DNA from 3 places in the Streptomyces cyslabdanicus genome. Region 2 is predicted to be linked to each of the others. Evidence: riboswitches for the same ligand, from Rfam matches in the RefSeq annotation. Region 2 holds a riboswitch; each other region holds the start of a gene.
The links. Region 2 has a riboswitch for cyclic di-AMP ahead of ACTYVM_RS25565 (transglycosylase SLT domain-containing protein). Riboswitches for the same ligand answer to the same signal wherever they lie in the genome.
Positions count from the first base shown of each region.

Region 1: linked by a shared signal. The riboswitch ahead of ACTYVM_RS20125 (transglycosylase family protein) and the one ahead of ACTYVM_RS25565 (transglycosylase SLT domain-containing protein) in region 2 are both predicted to bind cyclic di-AMP.
Region 3: linked by a shared signal. The riboswitch ahead of ACTYVM_RS28620 (M23 family metallopeptidase) and the one ahead of ACTYVM_RS25565 (transglycosylase SLT domain-containing protein) in region 2 are both predicted to bind cyclic di-AMP.

Region 1 is NZ_JBQRUW010000034.1:8,818-13,332, reverse strand. It holds gene eno (phosphopyruvate hydratase) at 1-1,080, opposite strand, end outside; gene ACTYVM_RS20125 (transglycosylase family protein) at 1,328-2,047, opposite strand; cyclic di-AMP (ydaO/yuaA leader) riboswitch at 2,051-2,218, opposite strand; gene ACTYVM_RS20120 (transglycosylase family protein) at 2,401-3,444, opposite strand; gene ACTYVM_RS20115 (cytochrome P450 family protein) at 3,667-4,515, opposite strand, start outside.
Region 2 is NZ_JBQRUW010000043.1:10,869-15,383, forward strand. It holds gene ACTYVM_RS25560 (polyprenyl synthetase family protein) at 216-1,226, opposite strand; cyclic di-AMP (ydaO/yuaA leader) riboswitch at 1,711-1,898, shown strand; gene ACTYVM_RS25565 (transglycosylase SLT domain-containing protein) at 1,904-2,404, shown strand; gene ACTYVM_RS25570 (HAD family hydrolase) at 2,432-3,235, opposite strand; gene ACTYVM_RS25575 (carboxylate--amine ligase) at 3,331-4,515, opposite strand, start outside.
Region 3 is NZ_JBQRUW010000050.1:55,874-60,388, reverse strand. It holds gene ACTYVM_RS28630 (GNAT family N-acetyltransferase) at 1-346, opposite strand, end outside; gene ACTYVM_RS28625 (HPr family phosphocarrier protein) at 522-803, shown strand; gene ACTYVM_RS28620 (M23 family metallopeptidase) at 880-1,635, opposite strand; cyclic di-AMP (ydaO/yuaA leader) riboswitch at 1,648-1,807, opposite strand; gene ACTYVM_RS28615 (M16 family metallopeptidase) at 2,043-3,431, opposite strand; gene ACTYVM_RS28610 (M16 family metallopeptidase) at 3,428-4,515, opposite strand, start outside.

The DNA of each region.
Region 1 (4,515 bases), on a different contig from region 2:
CTTGAAGCCGTTGCGCTGGGCCAGCTCGACGGCGTCCAGGGTCTCGGTGAGCGAACCGATCTGGTTCACCTTCACGAGCAGCGCGTTGGCGGCGCCCTCCTCGATACCGCGGGCGAGGCGCTCGGGGTTGGTGACGAAGAGGTCGTCGCCGACGAGCTGGACCTTGTCGCCGAGCTTGTCCGTGATGACCTTCCAGCCGGCCCAGTCGTCCTCGAACAGCGGGTCCTCGATGGAGACGAGCGGGTAGGCCGCGACGAGCTCCTCGTAGTACTCCGTCATCTCGGCGGCGGAGCGCTCCTTGCCCTCGAAGAGGTACTTGCCGTCCTTGTAGAACTCGGAGGCGGCGACGTCGAGCGCGAGGGCGATCTGCTCGCCGGGGGCGTAGCCGGCCTCCTTGACCGCCTCGAGGATGAGGTCGAGGGCCTCGCGGTTGGAGCCGAGGTTCGGGGCGAAGCCGCCCTCGTCGCCGAGACCGGTGGACAGGCCCTTGCTCTTCAGGACCTTCTTCAGGGTGTGGTAGACCTCGGTGCCCCACCGCAGGGCCTCGGAGAAGGACTCCGCGCCGATCGGGGCGATCATGAACTCCTGGATGTCCACGTTGGAGTCGGCGTGCGAGCCGCCGTTCAGGATGTTCATCATCGGCACCGGCAGCAGGTGCGCGTTCGGACCGCCCAGGTAGCGGAAGAGCGGCAGGTCCGAAGCCTCGGAGGCGGCGTGGGCGACGGCGAGGGAGACGCCGAGGATGGCGTTGGCGCCCAGCGAGCCCTTGTTGTCGGTGGCGTCCAGGTCGAACATGGCCTGGTCGATCAGGCGCTGCTCGGTGGCGTCGTAGCCGACCAGCTCGGGGCCGATCTGCTCGATGACGGCCAGGACGGCCTTCTCGACGCCCTTGCCCTGGTAGCGATTGGGGTCGCCGTCACGGAGCTCGATGGCCTCGAAGGCACCGGTGGAGGCGCCGGAGGGGACGGCGGCACGACCGGTGCTGCCATCGTCGAGGCCGACCTCGACCTCGACCGTGGGGTTGCCTCGGGAGTCCAGGATTTCCCGGGCTACGACGACGTCGATGGACGGCACGAGCATCTCCTTCTGGGATGTGACGCTGGAAGTGCGGGGCGTGAGCCTTGCGACTAGAGCCTAACCGTCCCGGGGCGGCGACCGGCCGACCGACCGCCTCCTGGACAGGGTGACGGTACCCATTGTTCCCGCTCGGAACAAAGGGGAGGGGAAGGTTCGGGAACGACCCGCCGGCCGGGAGGCGAAAAACCCCGCCCCGGCGCGTAGGGGGGAACACGCCGGGGCGGGGAGCCCATGGGGGCGGAACGGGCCCTTACTTGAGGTGGAGCTGCTGGCCCGGGTAGATGAGGTCGGCGTTGTCGACGATGTCCTTGTTCAGCTCGAACAGCTTCTGCCAACCGCCCTGGACCTGGTGGGTCGCGGCGATGGAGCTGAGGGTGTCGCCGGAGACCACCTTGTACTCGCCGTCGCCCTTCTCGACCTTCTTGCCGGTGGGCGTGGTGACGGTCTTGGTCGGGGCCGGACGCGTCGCGGAGCGGTTGGCGGCCTGCTGCTCGGTCGAGCGGTCGCCGGCGCTCCCGGTGGAGCCGCCGTTCGACGACGAGGAGGACGACGAGGCCGACGAGGAGGACGGGGCCGCGGGGGCGCTGCCGGTGTAGGCGGCGCCGGACAGGCCCTTGCCGCAGACCGGCCAGGCACCCTTGCCCTGGCCCGCGAGGACCTTCTCGGCGACGGCTATCTGCTGCGACTTGGAGGCCAGGTCGGCGCGCGACGCGTAGGCGGAACCGCCGTACGCGGCCCAGGTGGAGTTGGTGAACTGGAGGCCGCCGTAGAAGCCGTTGCCGGTGTTGATGGACCAGTTGCCACCGGACTCGCACTGGGCGACCGCGTCCCACTCGGAGGCGGTGGCGGCGGAGGCCTCGCCGACCGCCATCAGCGGGGCGGCGACGGCGGCGCCGGCGACACCGGCGAGCACGATGACACGGGTGGCCCTGGACGTATGGCGGTGCTTGCCCTTGCTGGAGAACAGCATGGAGGATCCCCTCACCGACGCCTGCGAGGTGAGCTGTCGGGTTCGGGCCGGATGAGTTGCCCGGCCGTGCCTCTCGCGTGAGGCACGGCTCCACCCCTAGCCGCTCCGGTCAACTGCCCGGCGCGGCACTTACCTTGGGTCCCCCGCTCCTGCCCACGGCGCTTGACGCGACGACTGTTCCCGTGCGGCCGCTGGCAGGATTCGGCGTTGCGGCAGCCGGGGCTCGCGGTGACGAGCGGTCACGACCGTAGGCATGCGCTCCGCCGAATTCCAAAGACGATCAGGGCTTCTGAGACTCATCCCACACTTTCGTCGAATGGGACATTCGGTGCGAAGTGTGACGTGAACTCCCGCTAGTTTTGGGGCGTTTCGGCAGGGACAATCAGGGTCTGACCGGCAGTGATGTGGTTCGGGTCGGAGCCGATCGCCCTCTTGTTCGCGGCATACAGCGCGTCCCATCCGCCCTGGAGGCCGAGGGAGTCGGCGATGGACTCGAGCGAGTCGCCGGAGCGGACGATGTAGGAGCTGTCGGCGCGGACGGCGTGGCGACCGGAGGACGCCACGGCATGCCCGCCGGCCGAGTCCTCGACGGCACTGCCGCCGCGATGCCGTCCGGAACCGAGCGCTCCCGTGTCGACGAGGGCCGAAGTGCCGCCGGCCTGCCACGACTTGTCCGTTTCGCCCGTCTCCGGCGCGAACGAGGGCGAGGCGTCAGGCGACTGGGACCCGCTTGCCGTGACATCGGGGGACGTGTCGGACTTGCCCGGCTTGCCCTTCTTGGCGGGCGAAGTCGGCGAAGGGGAGGACGCGCCGGGGGAGGCGGTCGGCGAGCCGGAGGGGTCGACCGATGCGGGATCGGTGTCCGAGGAGCCGTGCGAGCCGGACGAGTCGACGGAATCGGTCGATCCGGTCGACGCCTGCGACGAGTCGGTCAGACCGAGGTCGTCCGTGATGGAGTTTCGGGAGGAGTCGGAAGATCCAGACGAATCACCCACGCCGGTGTCGACCTTCGCCGCCCCGGACTTCTTGCTGAGCCCGGAGAGCAGCCCGCACGTCGGCCAGACACCGGGGCCCTTGTCGGCGAGCAGCTTCTCCGCCACGGCTATCTGCTGGGACCGGCTGGCCTGGTCGGCACTCGGAGCGTAGTCGAGGCCGCCGTACTTCTCCCAGTCGTCCTGCGTCAGTTGCAGGCCGCCGTAGAAGCCGTTGCCGGTGTTGGCGCTCCAGGCGCCGCCACTTTCGCACTTGGCCACCTTGTTCCACGCGCCGCCGTCGGCCGCGCTGGCGGCGCCGGCGCCGATCAGCGGGATGGCGATGGCGGATCCGGTCACTCCGGCGGCGACGAGGAGGGCCGGAGCCTGACGGGGCCGACGGTGACGGCCGTTCCCGGAGAGCATACGGAGACCTTTCGTGCGACAGCGTTGACCGGCGCGGCGACCGGGGCTCGGTGCCACGCCGATGGGTGAAAGTAGCGGCTGACGATCGCTTGTCACAAGTTCATGCCGCACAGATCACGTGAAGATCACACAGTTGAGCGGGTGTCATCTTCGTGGCCGTCAGTGGGTAGGCGCGGTGCGGCGGCAGGCGCCTTTTCCGGCCTTGTCCGACTTCCCTCCGACTTACCGACCGGGGGTGAACCGCACTGGCAGCGTCCGCAGTCCGCGCATGATGAGCCCACCGCGCCAGCGCAAGTCGGCTGGATCTGTGTCCAGTTGAAGGTCGGGGAGCCGGGTGAGGAGGGTGGCCAGCGCGGTCTGGCCCTCCAGACGGGCGAGCGGTGCGCCGAGGCAGTAGTGGATGCCGTGTCCGTAGCCGACGTGCTGATTGTCACGCCGCGCGAGATCCAGGACGTCGGGTCCGGCGAACCTCTCCGGGTCCCGGTCGGCGGCGGCGAGGACGACGAGGACCGGATCGCCGGGGGCGATGTCCTGCCCGCCGATGGTGAGCGGCCCGGTGGCGTAGCGCCAGGTGGCCAGTTCCACCGGTCCGTCGTAGCGCAGGAGTTCCTCCACGCCCGTCTCCAGCAGGTCGTCGTCCCCCTCGGCGAGGGACCGCTGGAGCAGGTCCCGCTGCTCGGGATGGGTGAGCAGGGCGTAGGTGCCGTTGCCGATGAGGTTGACGGTGGTCTCGAAACCGGCGAACAGGAGGATGAAGGCCATGGCGGCGGCCTCGTTCTCGGTGAGGTGCTCGCCGTGGTCGGAAGCGCGGATGAGAGCGGAGATGAGGTCCTCGCCGAGGGCGGGCTCGGCCGGGAGCGCCTCGCGCTTGCGGTGGATGAGGTCCGCGAGATAGCCGCGCATCATCTTCACCGAGCGGGCGACCCCGCCGCGCGGGCCCTTGCCGTGTCGGATCATCATGGCCGCCCAGTCCCGGAAGTCGTCCTGGTCCTCGCGGGGGACGCCCAGCAGGTCGCAGATGGCGTAGATGGGGAGGGGGAAGGCGAACTCGTGGATGAGGTCGGCGGTGCC
Region 2 (4,515 bases):
GAGTGGTGTGTGGTCCGTGGTGTCCATCTGACCAAATCGGCCGGGTGAAAGCGTCAGACCGCGGAGCCAACTCCGTGTACGCCTGCGGTATGACACGCGAAGGGCGACGCCTCCCCCACCCCGTAGGGGTCAGGGTGGAGAACGCCGCTCGAAGGGGCCGCCCGGCGGGGGTGTCCGGCGGGGGTGTCCGGTGAGGTCGCGGAGCCGGACAGGCGTCAGCCGGCCCGGTGCACCACGGCGTCGCAGAGCTGGAGCAGCGCGGCCTTCGCGTCGCACTCCCGCAGCGGCGCCAGCGCGGCCCGCGCCTCCTCGGCGTAGCGCACGGTGTCCCGGCGGGCCTGTTCCAGCGCCGGGTGCACCCGCAGTGCCGCCAGCGCCTGAGCGTGCCGCGCGTCGTCGGTCAGGTCGGAGTCCAGCAGCTCGCACAGGGCGATGTCCTCGGGCAGCCCCAGCCGGGCCGCGCGCTCGCGCAGCCGCAGCACCGGCAGCGTGGCGATGCCCTCGCGCAGATCGGTGCCGGGCGTCTTGCCCGACTCGTGCGAGTCGGAGGCGATGTCCAGGACGTCGTCCGCCAGCTGGAAGGCGACGCCCAGCCGCTCGCCGTACTGCGTCAGCACGTCCACGACCGTCTCGTCGGCGCCGGACATCATCGCGCCGAACCGGCACGACACCGCCACCAGCGATCCGGTCTTGCCGCCCAGCACGTCCAGGTAGTGGTCGACCGGGTCCCGGCCGTCCTGCGGCCCGGCGGTCTCCAGGATCTGCCCGGTGACCAGCCGCTCGAACGCCACGGCCTGCACCCGCACGGCCTCCGGGCCGAGGTCGGCGAGGATCTGCGAGGCCCGGGCGAACAGGAAGTCGCCGGTCAGGACCGCGACGGAGTTGCCCCAGCGGGTGTTGGCGCTGGCCACCCCGCGACGCACGGCGGCCTCGTCCATCACGTCGTCGTGGTAGAGGGTCGCCAGGTGGGTCAGCTCCACCACCACGGCCGACGGCACGATCCCCGGCGCGTACCGGTCCCCGAACTGGGACGCGAGCATCACGAGCAGCGGCCGGAACCGCTTCCCACCAGCCCTGACGAGGTGCTGGGCGGCCCCCGTGATGAACGGGACCTCGCTCTTGGTGGCTTCGAGCAGCCCTTCCTCGACAGCCGCCAATCCGGCCTGGACATCGGCTTCGAGAGCCTGGTCCCGCACGGTCAGCCCGAATGGCCCGACGACGGTCACGAGGGGTCTCCTGTCTGCTGGTGTCTGCTGGGATTACACGGTTTGTCGATAGGTCGCTGCCCTCACTCAAGTCAGCGTATCCGGTCACGTTTCGATCACCGATATCGCCCACCTATACGGGCCAGGGCACATCACCCGACGTGACCACCGTCACGCACCCGCCCCACAGCTCCCTCCGCGCTCACCCATGCGGTCCGATTTGCCCCTATTGGGGTTTCAATTCTCTTTAGTGGTAATTGCCCGTCAGGCGCCCACCCCGTGAGTTGGGTCACGCCGCCCTCCGTTCACGTCACCCCTCGCACTCCTTCACATTGCCTTTACGCGCAGCCGAGTTGAACCCTGGCAGCCACAAAGGATCAAGCACCACATACACGCCGGACCAAGGTCAAATAGTGCGATGTGTGATTCCGGCACTTGTTCGGGACATCTGGTCTCGCATACGTTCCCGGCCATCGGGCGGAACGCCGAATCCTGCCGCCGCCCGTAACCCCAACGACCGAACGAACCATGGCAGGAGCGGGGGACCCAGGTAAGTCGCCGGGCCGGGCTCGTACGTCCTACGTCGTACGCCGCGCCGGAACGGCTCGGGGTGAAGCCGCGCCTTTCGGGGCGCGGCCGGGCACCTCCCCGCCCGAACCCGACAGCTCACCTCGCAGGCGACGGAGAGGAACACCCCCATGCCTGCAAACGGTCAGCGCCGCTCTACCCGTACCGCCCGCCTCGTTCGCGCCCTCGCCGTCACCGGCACCGGCGCAGCCGTCCTCGCCGTGCCGCTGCTCGGCGCGACGACCGCGTCCGCCGCGACCCCGGTCTCGTCCAACGTGACCACCCTCAAGACGGCCTCGAACCTCGGCTACCCGAACAACCTCGACGGCTGGATCCGGGCCTCCCTCCAGGTCATGGCCGAGAAGGGCATCCCGGGCTCCTACAACGGCATCTACCGCAACATCATCCGCGAGTCCTCCGGCAACCCGCGGGCCATCAACCTCTGGGACTCCAACGCGGCCAAGGGCATCCCGTCCAAGGGCCTGCTCCAGGTCATCGACCCGACCTTCAGGGCCTACCACGTGAACGGCACGTCGTGGGACATCTACGACCCGGTCGCCAACATCACGGCCGCCTGCAACTACGCGGCCAAGCGGTACGGCTCGATGGACAACGTCTACAGCGCCTACTGACAGGTCCGCTGCCGGCCCGCACACCGGCTAGCCAAGCAATCGTTCGAGGACGACGGCGATGCCGTCGTCCTCGTTCGACGTCGTGACCTCGTCGGCCACCGCCTTGAGCTCGGGGTGGGCGTTGGCCATGGCGACCCCCCGGGCGGCCCACCGGAACATCGGGATGTCGTTGGGCATGTCGCCGAAGGCGAGGGCGCGCTCGCGGCCCAGTCCCAGGTGTTCGGCGGCCAGCGCCAGTCCGGTCGCCTTGGTGATGCCGCAGGGCTGGAGTTCGACGGTCCCGGGTCCCGACATGGTGACGGTGGCGAGGGAGCCCACCGCGCCGCGGGCCGCCGCCGCCAGCTCGTCGTCGGACAGCACCGGGTGGCGCAGCAGCACCTTGCTGATGGGCGCGCGCCACAGGTCGTCGCGCCGTTCGACCCGTACGGCGGGCAGCGCCGGGTGCGGCATGAGGTACCCCGGCTCGATGAGCGTGAGCCCCTCGGCCCCGTCCTGGTCGACCGCGGCGTACACCTCCCCCACCTCCGCCTCGATCTTGCCGAGCGCGGTCTCGGCCTGTTCCCGGTCCAGGGTGACCGACCACAGCAGGCGGTCGCTGCCGGCGTCGTAGAGCTGTGCGCCCTGACCGCACACCGCGAGTCCCGTGGTGCCGAGGACGCCGAGCAGTTCCCGCACCCTCGGCGCCGGCCGTCCGGTCACCACGAGGTGCCGGGCACCGGCGGCCGCCGCCCTCGCGAGCGCGGTGAGGGACCGCTCGGAGACGGTGTCGTCGCCGCGCAGCAGCGTTCCGTCCAGGTCGGTGGCGATGAGGTCGAATGCGAGGGCGGCCATGATCAGAGAATACGGATGCCCCGGCCCGCCGACTCGACCGGAGCCGGACCACCGCGGCGGTCACCGCGTTCCCGGCTCCCCTCCCTCCAACTCCCTTACTGATGAGGGTCCTTGAGCGTGACCGGCGAGGTGGCGCTCAACCGTGGGTCGCCGCAGGACGGCCGGCCGGCCGTCGCGCCGCCGCGTCGGTTGGTCCGCCACAGCTGATAGAGGTGCCGGGCGCCCGGCCGCACGAAGCGCGCGAGCATCGTGACGAACGGCAACGGGTCGTCCCCCGCGAACCAGGCCAGCTCCGTGCCGCTCGCCCTCGCCGGCGCGTGCGGCGTCGTGTAGCCGCTGCGGCGGTAGGCGAGGAGGGCGGGCAGGTCGATGTTCTCCACGACATACCGGTGGCCGGCGCGCTGCCCGCCCTCCGGAACGGGGCGGCCGGTCAGGTCCAGGTGCATGGCCCGTACGACGTCCACGCCCGACCCGCTCTCGAAGAGCCGGAACTGCGCGCCCATCCGCGGATTGAAGTCGAGGAGCTTGTACTGCCCGTCGCGCCGGTCGTAACGCAGGTCGAGGTCGACGATGCCGGTGAAGCCGATCTGCTTGATGAACCGTGCGGCGAGGTCGGCGAGTTCCGGGTTGTCGACGACGTACGCGTTCGCCGTCATACCCGCGTGCGGCGGCCAGGAGCGGACCTTGACACCGGTGAACATCGCCAGCGGCGTGGAGTCCCGGTCGAAGTAGGCGTGCACGATCCAGTCCTCGGCCTCCTCCCGCGGCAGGTACTCCTGGAGGATCACGCCGGGCCGCTCGCCCCAGTCGCGCGCCAGGGCCAGCAGGCCTTCGCGGGTGTTGATCCTCGTGGTGCCGTTCACCGCGGGGCTGCTGCGCCGCACGAACGCCTCGCGGTTCTTGGCCACCACCGGGAAGCGGGTCTTCTCGGCGAACGCCACGATGTCGTCGTACGACTGCGGGAAGGCGGCCGCGGGGCTCGGGATGCCGTGCTCCACGCACAGTTCGTGCAGGCCCTGCTTGCTGGCCAGACGGCGCGGCAGGCAGGGGGCGACGGGCGGGAAGAGGAAGGGGCCCCGGAGCGCGTCCTGGTGCTCGGCGATCAGGACAGCGGCCTCCTCGTCGGTGGGCACCAGGACAGTGGGCCGGCCGATGCGGCGGCCGATCCGCAGCAGGCCCTCCACCAGACGGTCCGCGCCCTCGGTGCCCCTGGTCGGCCAGACGAACGCGCGTTTGAGATAACGGGAGGAGGCCGCCGGTGTGTAGGCGTCCTCGGTGAT
Region 3 (4,515 bases), on a different contig from region 2:
AGGCGACCTCGGCCTCGTCGGAGGGCGCCGAGGCGGGCATGCCGTCCACGCCGACGCGGTCGTAGCGTACGGTGGCGATGAACTCGCCGCCGACCGTGGCCGCGAGTCCCACCCGATCCACGAAGTCGTGGTGCGTGAAGCGGTGGACGTCCTTCGCGGACAGACGCGGGTAGGGCGCGAAGAAGCGGTAATACTTGGACTCGTCCGACACCTGTTCGTAGAAGCTGACCAGACGGTCGGCGTCGTCGGCGGTGATGGGGCGGATCCTCGCGGTGCCGCCGTCGCGCAGCACCACGTCGGCCTCCCAGTGGGCGGGGTACTCGTGCCGGTCCGGCGAGGTCTGCATGCGCCCCAGCGTACGGCTCGCGTCCGACAGCGGCGCGAGGCAGTCTGTGGAGGACACCCATCGGACCGAGGCCGCGGTCCGATGCCACCCGGAGCGGCGCACGCGCCGCTCCGGACCTGTTCCACATATGGAAAACTGGTCTAGACAACCCTGATCACCTGAAGGGCAGCAACACATGGCTGAGCGCCGCGTCAACGTCGGCTGGGCCGAGGGTCTCCACGCCCGCCCCGCCTCCATCTTCGTCCGGGCCGCCACGGCCGCAGGCATCCCCGTGACGATCGCCAAGGCCGACGGCACGCCCGTCAACGCGGCCTCCATGCTGGCCGTGCTCGGCCTCGGCGCCGAGGGCGGCGAGGAGATCGTCCTGGCCTCCGACGCCGACGGCGCGGACGCCGCGCTGGACCGGCTGGCCAAGCTGGTCGCCGAGGGGCTCGAGGAGCTTCCCGAGACGGTCTGACCGGCAGGACCGGTGAAGCACCGAAGCCGTGCCGCCCCGTCCGGGTGGCACGGCTTCGCCGCGTCGGCGCAGGGAATCAGACGTGGACGCCGTGCTTGCGGAGGTAGGCCACGGGGTCGACGTCGGAGCCGTAGTCCGGGGTCGTACGGGCCTCGAAGTGCAGGTGCGGTCCGGTGACGTTGCCGGTCGCGCCGGACAGGCCGATCCGCTGGCCCGGGACGACCCGCTGGCCCACCGAGACCGCGATGGACGACAGGTGCCCGTACTGGGTGTACATGCCGTCGGCCATCCTGATCACGACCTGGTTGCCGTACGCGCCGCCCCAGCCGGCGTCGACGACGGTGCCGAGGCCGACCGCGTGGACGGGGGTGCCGCTCGCGGCGTGGAAGTCGACACCGGTGTGGGTGCCGGAGGACCACAGGGAGCCACCGACCCGGTAGCCGGTCGATATGTAGGAGTCGAGGATCGGCGCCACGAAGGCGTTGAGGCGCTTGCGCTCGGCCTCGCGGGCGGCGCGGGCCTTGGCCTCGCGCTCCTTCGCCGCCCGCTCCGCGGCCTTCTTGCGCGCGGCCGCCTCGGCCTGCTTGCGCGCGGCGGCCCGGTGCTGGGCGACGGCCTGGGCCTCGATCTTCGCGGCGACGCTGTCGCCGAGGGTGACTACCGGGGTGAGGCCGGTGTCCTCGAGGGCGGGAACGTCGGCGGCGAGGGCCGGGGCGGTGAGCGTGCCGATGACACCGGTGGTGGCCAGGGCCGCGACGCCCGCCGCGCGGGCGGTGGTGCGGTGCATCCGGCTCGGCCGTCGGTGCTTCCCGGCGGCGCGGGTGAACGCCATGGAGACGTGGGTCCTTTCCTTCCCTGTCGCCTACCGGGTTAGCTGACGGGTTCGGAGCAGGAAGGTCTCCTACGGCCCCGCGCGTCGCGCGCGGACGGCCGATTCACCCCAGGGACGGTGGGTCCCCGGCTCCCCTGGCTCGCGCCGTACGGGGACTCGGCGATGACTGTCCGGTGCCGCGGACGCGGCGCACTGCCCGACGAACAGCCGGACCGACGCTAGACGGGACCGCTTTCAATCCCCAAACGGATCAGATGTTTTGTAGCGCACACCACAGGGCAGACAGGCAACCTCCCCCTCAATTCGGACAACTTCAGGACAACGCAGGGCCCTGGTGACGTTTCGGTCACCAGGGCCCCATGCGCGCGTGTGCCCCTCGCCGCGCTCGGCGGTGGCGAGGCGGGCCTCTACTCGGCCGTGACGACGACGACCCGGCCGACGCCCAGGGCCTCGACGGGCTCCTTGATCTGCGCCGCGTCACCGACGAGGACCGTCACCAGACGGTCCACCGGGAACGCGTTGACGACGGCCGCGGTGGCCTCCACCGTGCCGGTCGCGGCGAGCTGCTGGTAGAGCGTCGCCTGGTAGTCGTCGGGCAGGTGCTGCTCGACCTGGTCGGCCAGCGTGCCGGCCACGGCGGCCGCCGTCTCGTACTTCAGCGGCGCCACACCGACGAGGTTCTGCACGGCGACGTCCCGCTCGGGGTCGGTGAGGCCCTCCGCGGCGAGCTTGCGCAACACCGTGAACAGGTCGTCCAGGGCCGGGCCGGTGTTCGGGGTGTCGACCGAGCCGCTGATGGCGAGCATCGCGGCGCCCGACCCGTCGGGGGCCGACCGCAGCACCTGACCGAACGCCCGCACCCCGTAGGTGTATCCCTTCTCCTCGCGCAGGACGCGGTCCAGGCGGGAGGTGAGGGTGCCGCCGAGGCAGTAGGTGCCGAGCACCTGGGCGGGCCACACGCGGGCGTGCCGGTCGGGGCCGATCCGGCCGATGAGCAGCTGCGTCTGGACGGCGCCGGGCCGGTCCACGATGACCACGCGGCCGGTGTCGTCGGCGGTCACCGGCGGCACGGGCCGCGGCTTGGCGGGCGAGGCGGTCCAGGCGCCCAGGGTCCGGCCCAGCAGCTCGTCGAGGTCGACGCCGGTGAGGTCGCCGACGACCACGGCGGTGGCCGTGGCCGGGCGCACGTGCCGGTCGTAGAAGGCGCGCACGGCCGCCGCGTCGATGGCGCCGACCGTCTCCTCGGTGCCCTGGCGCGGACGCGACATGCGCGCGTCGGCCGGGAAGAGTTCCTTGGACAGCTCCTTGGCGGCGCGGCGGGCCGGGTTGGCCAGCTCGTGCGGGATCTCGTCGAGCCGGTTGCGCACCAGTCGCTCGACCTCGCTGTCGGCGAACGCGGGCGCCCTGAGGGCGTCGGACAGCAGGCCGAGTCCCTTGGCCAGGCGGGAGGCGGGGACTTCCAGGCTCAGCCGTACGCCGGGGTGGTCGGCGTGCGCGTCGAGGGTGGCGCCCGCGCGCTCCAGCTCGGCGGCGAACTCCTCGGCGGAGTGCTGGTCGGTGCCCTCGGAGAAGGCGCGCGCCATGATCGTGGCGACGCCGTCCAGGCCGGCCGGCTCCGCGTCCAGGGGTGCGTCCAGCAGTACCTCGACGGCGACGACCTGCTGGCCGGGGCGGTGGCAGCGCAGCACCGTCAGGCCGTTGTCCAGCGTCCCGCGCTCGGGTGCGGGGAACGCCCACGGCTTGGCCGCGCCGGCCCGGGGCTGGGGGTGGAACTCCATCGTGGCGAGCTCGGTCACTTCGCCGCCTCCTCGGTCTCGTCGGTGGCCGCGGCGTCCGCGTCCTGGGCGTCGTCCTGCGCGTCGGCGGCGGTCGGCTCGTAGACGAGCACCGCGCGGTTGTCGGGGCGCAGCCGGGACTTGGCGACCTCCTGGACCTCCTCGGGCGTCACCTCCAGGACGCGCTTGACGGCGGTCAGGGCGAGCTGCGGGTCGCCGAACAGGACGGCGTAGCGGCACAGTTCGTCGGCGCGGCCGGCGACCGTGCCGAGGCGGTCCAGCCACTCGCGCTCCAGCTGGGCCTGGGCACGCTCCATCTCCTCGGCCGTCGGGCCCTGTTCGGCGAACCGGGCGAGCTCCTCGTCGATGGCCGACTCGATGACGGGCACCTCGACGTCGCCGGAGGTCTTCACGTCCAGCCAGCCCAGGGAGGGCGCGCCGGCCAGCCGCAGCAGTCCGAAGCCGGCCGCGACGGCCGTGCGGTCGCGGCGCACCAGCCGGTTGTAGAGCCGGGAGGACTCGCCGCCGCCGAGGATGGTGAGCGCCAGGTCGGCCGCGTCGGACGCGCGCGTGCCGTCGTGCGGCAGACGGTAGGCGGCCATCAGGGCGCGGGCCGGGACCTCCTCCTTGACGACCTCGCGCCGCTGCCTGCCGATGACCTCGGGCAGGGAGCCGTCGCGGGGCTCGGGCTTGCCGTCGTGGGACGCGATGGAGCCGAAGTACTTCTCGATCCAGGCGAGCGTCTGCTCCGGGTCGATGTCACCGACGACCGACAGGACGGCGTTGTTCGGCGCGTAGTACGTGCGGAAGAACGCGCGCGCGTCCTCCAGGGTGGCCGCGTCCAGGTCCGCCATGGACCCGATCGGCGTGTGGTGGTACGGGTGGCCCTCCGGGTAGGCGAGGGCGGTCAGCCGCTCGAAGGCGGTGCCGTAGGGGACGTTGTCGTAGCGCTGGCGGCGCTCGTTCTTGACGACGTCGCGCTGGTTCTCCATGGACTCGTCGTCCAGCGCCGCGAGCAGGGAGCCCATGCGGTCGGCCTCCAGCCAGAGGGCGAGCTCCAGCTGGTGGGCGGGCATGGTCTCGAAGTAGTTGGTGCGCTCGAAGC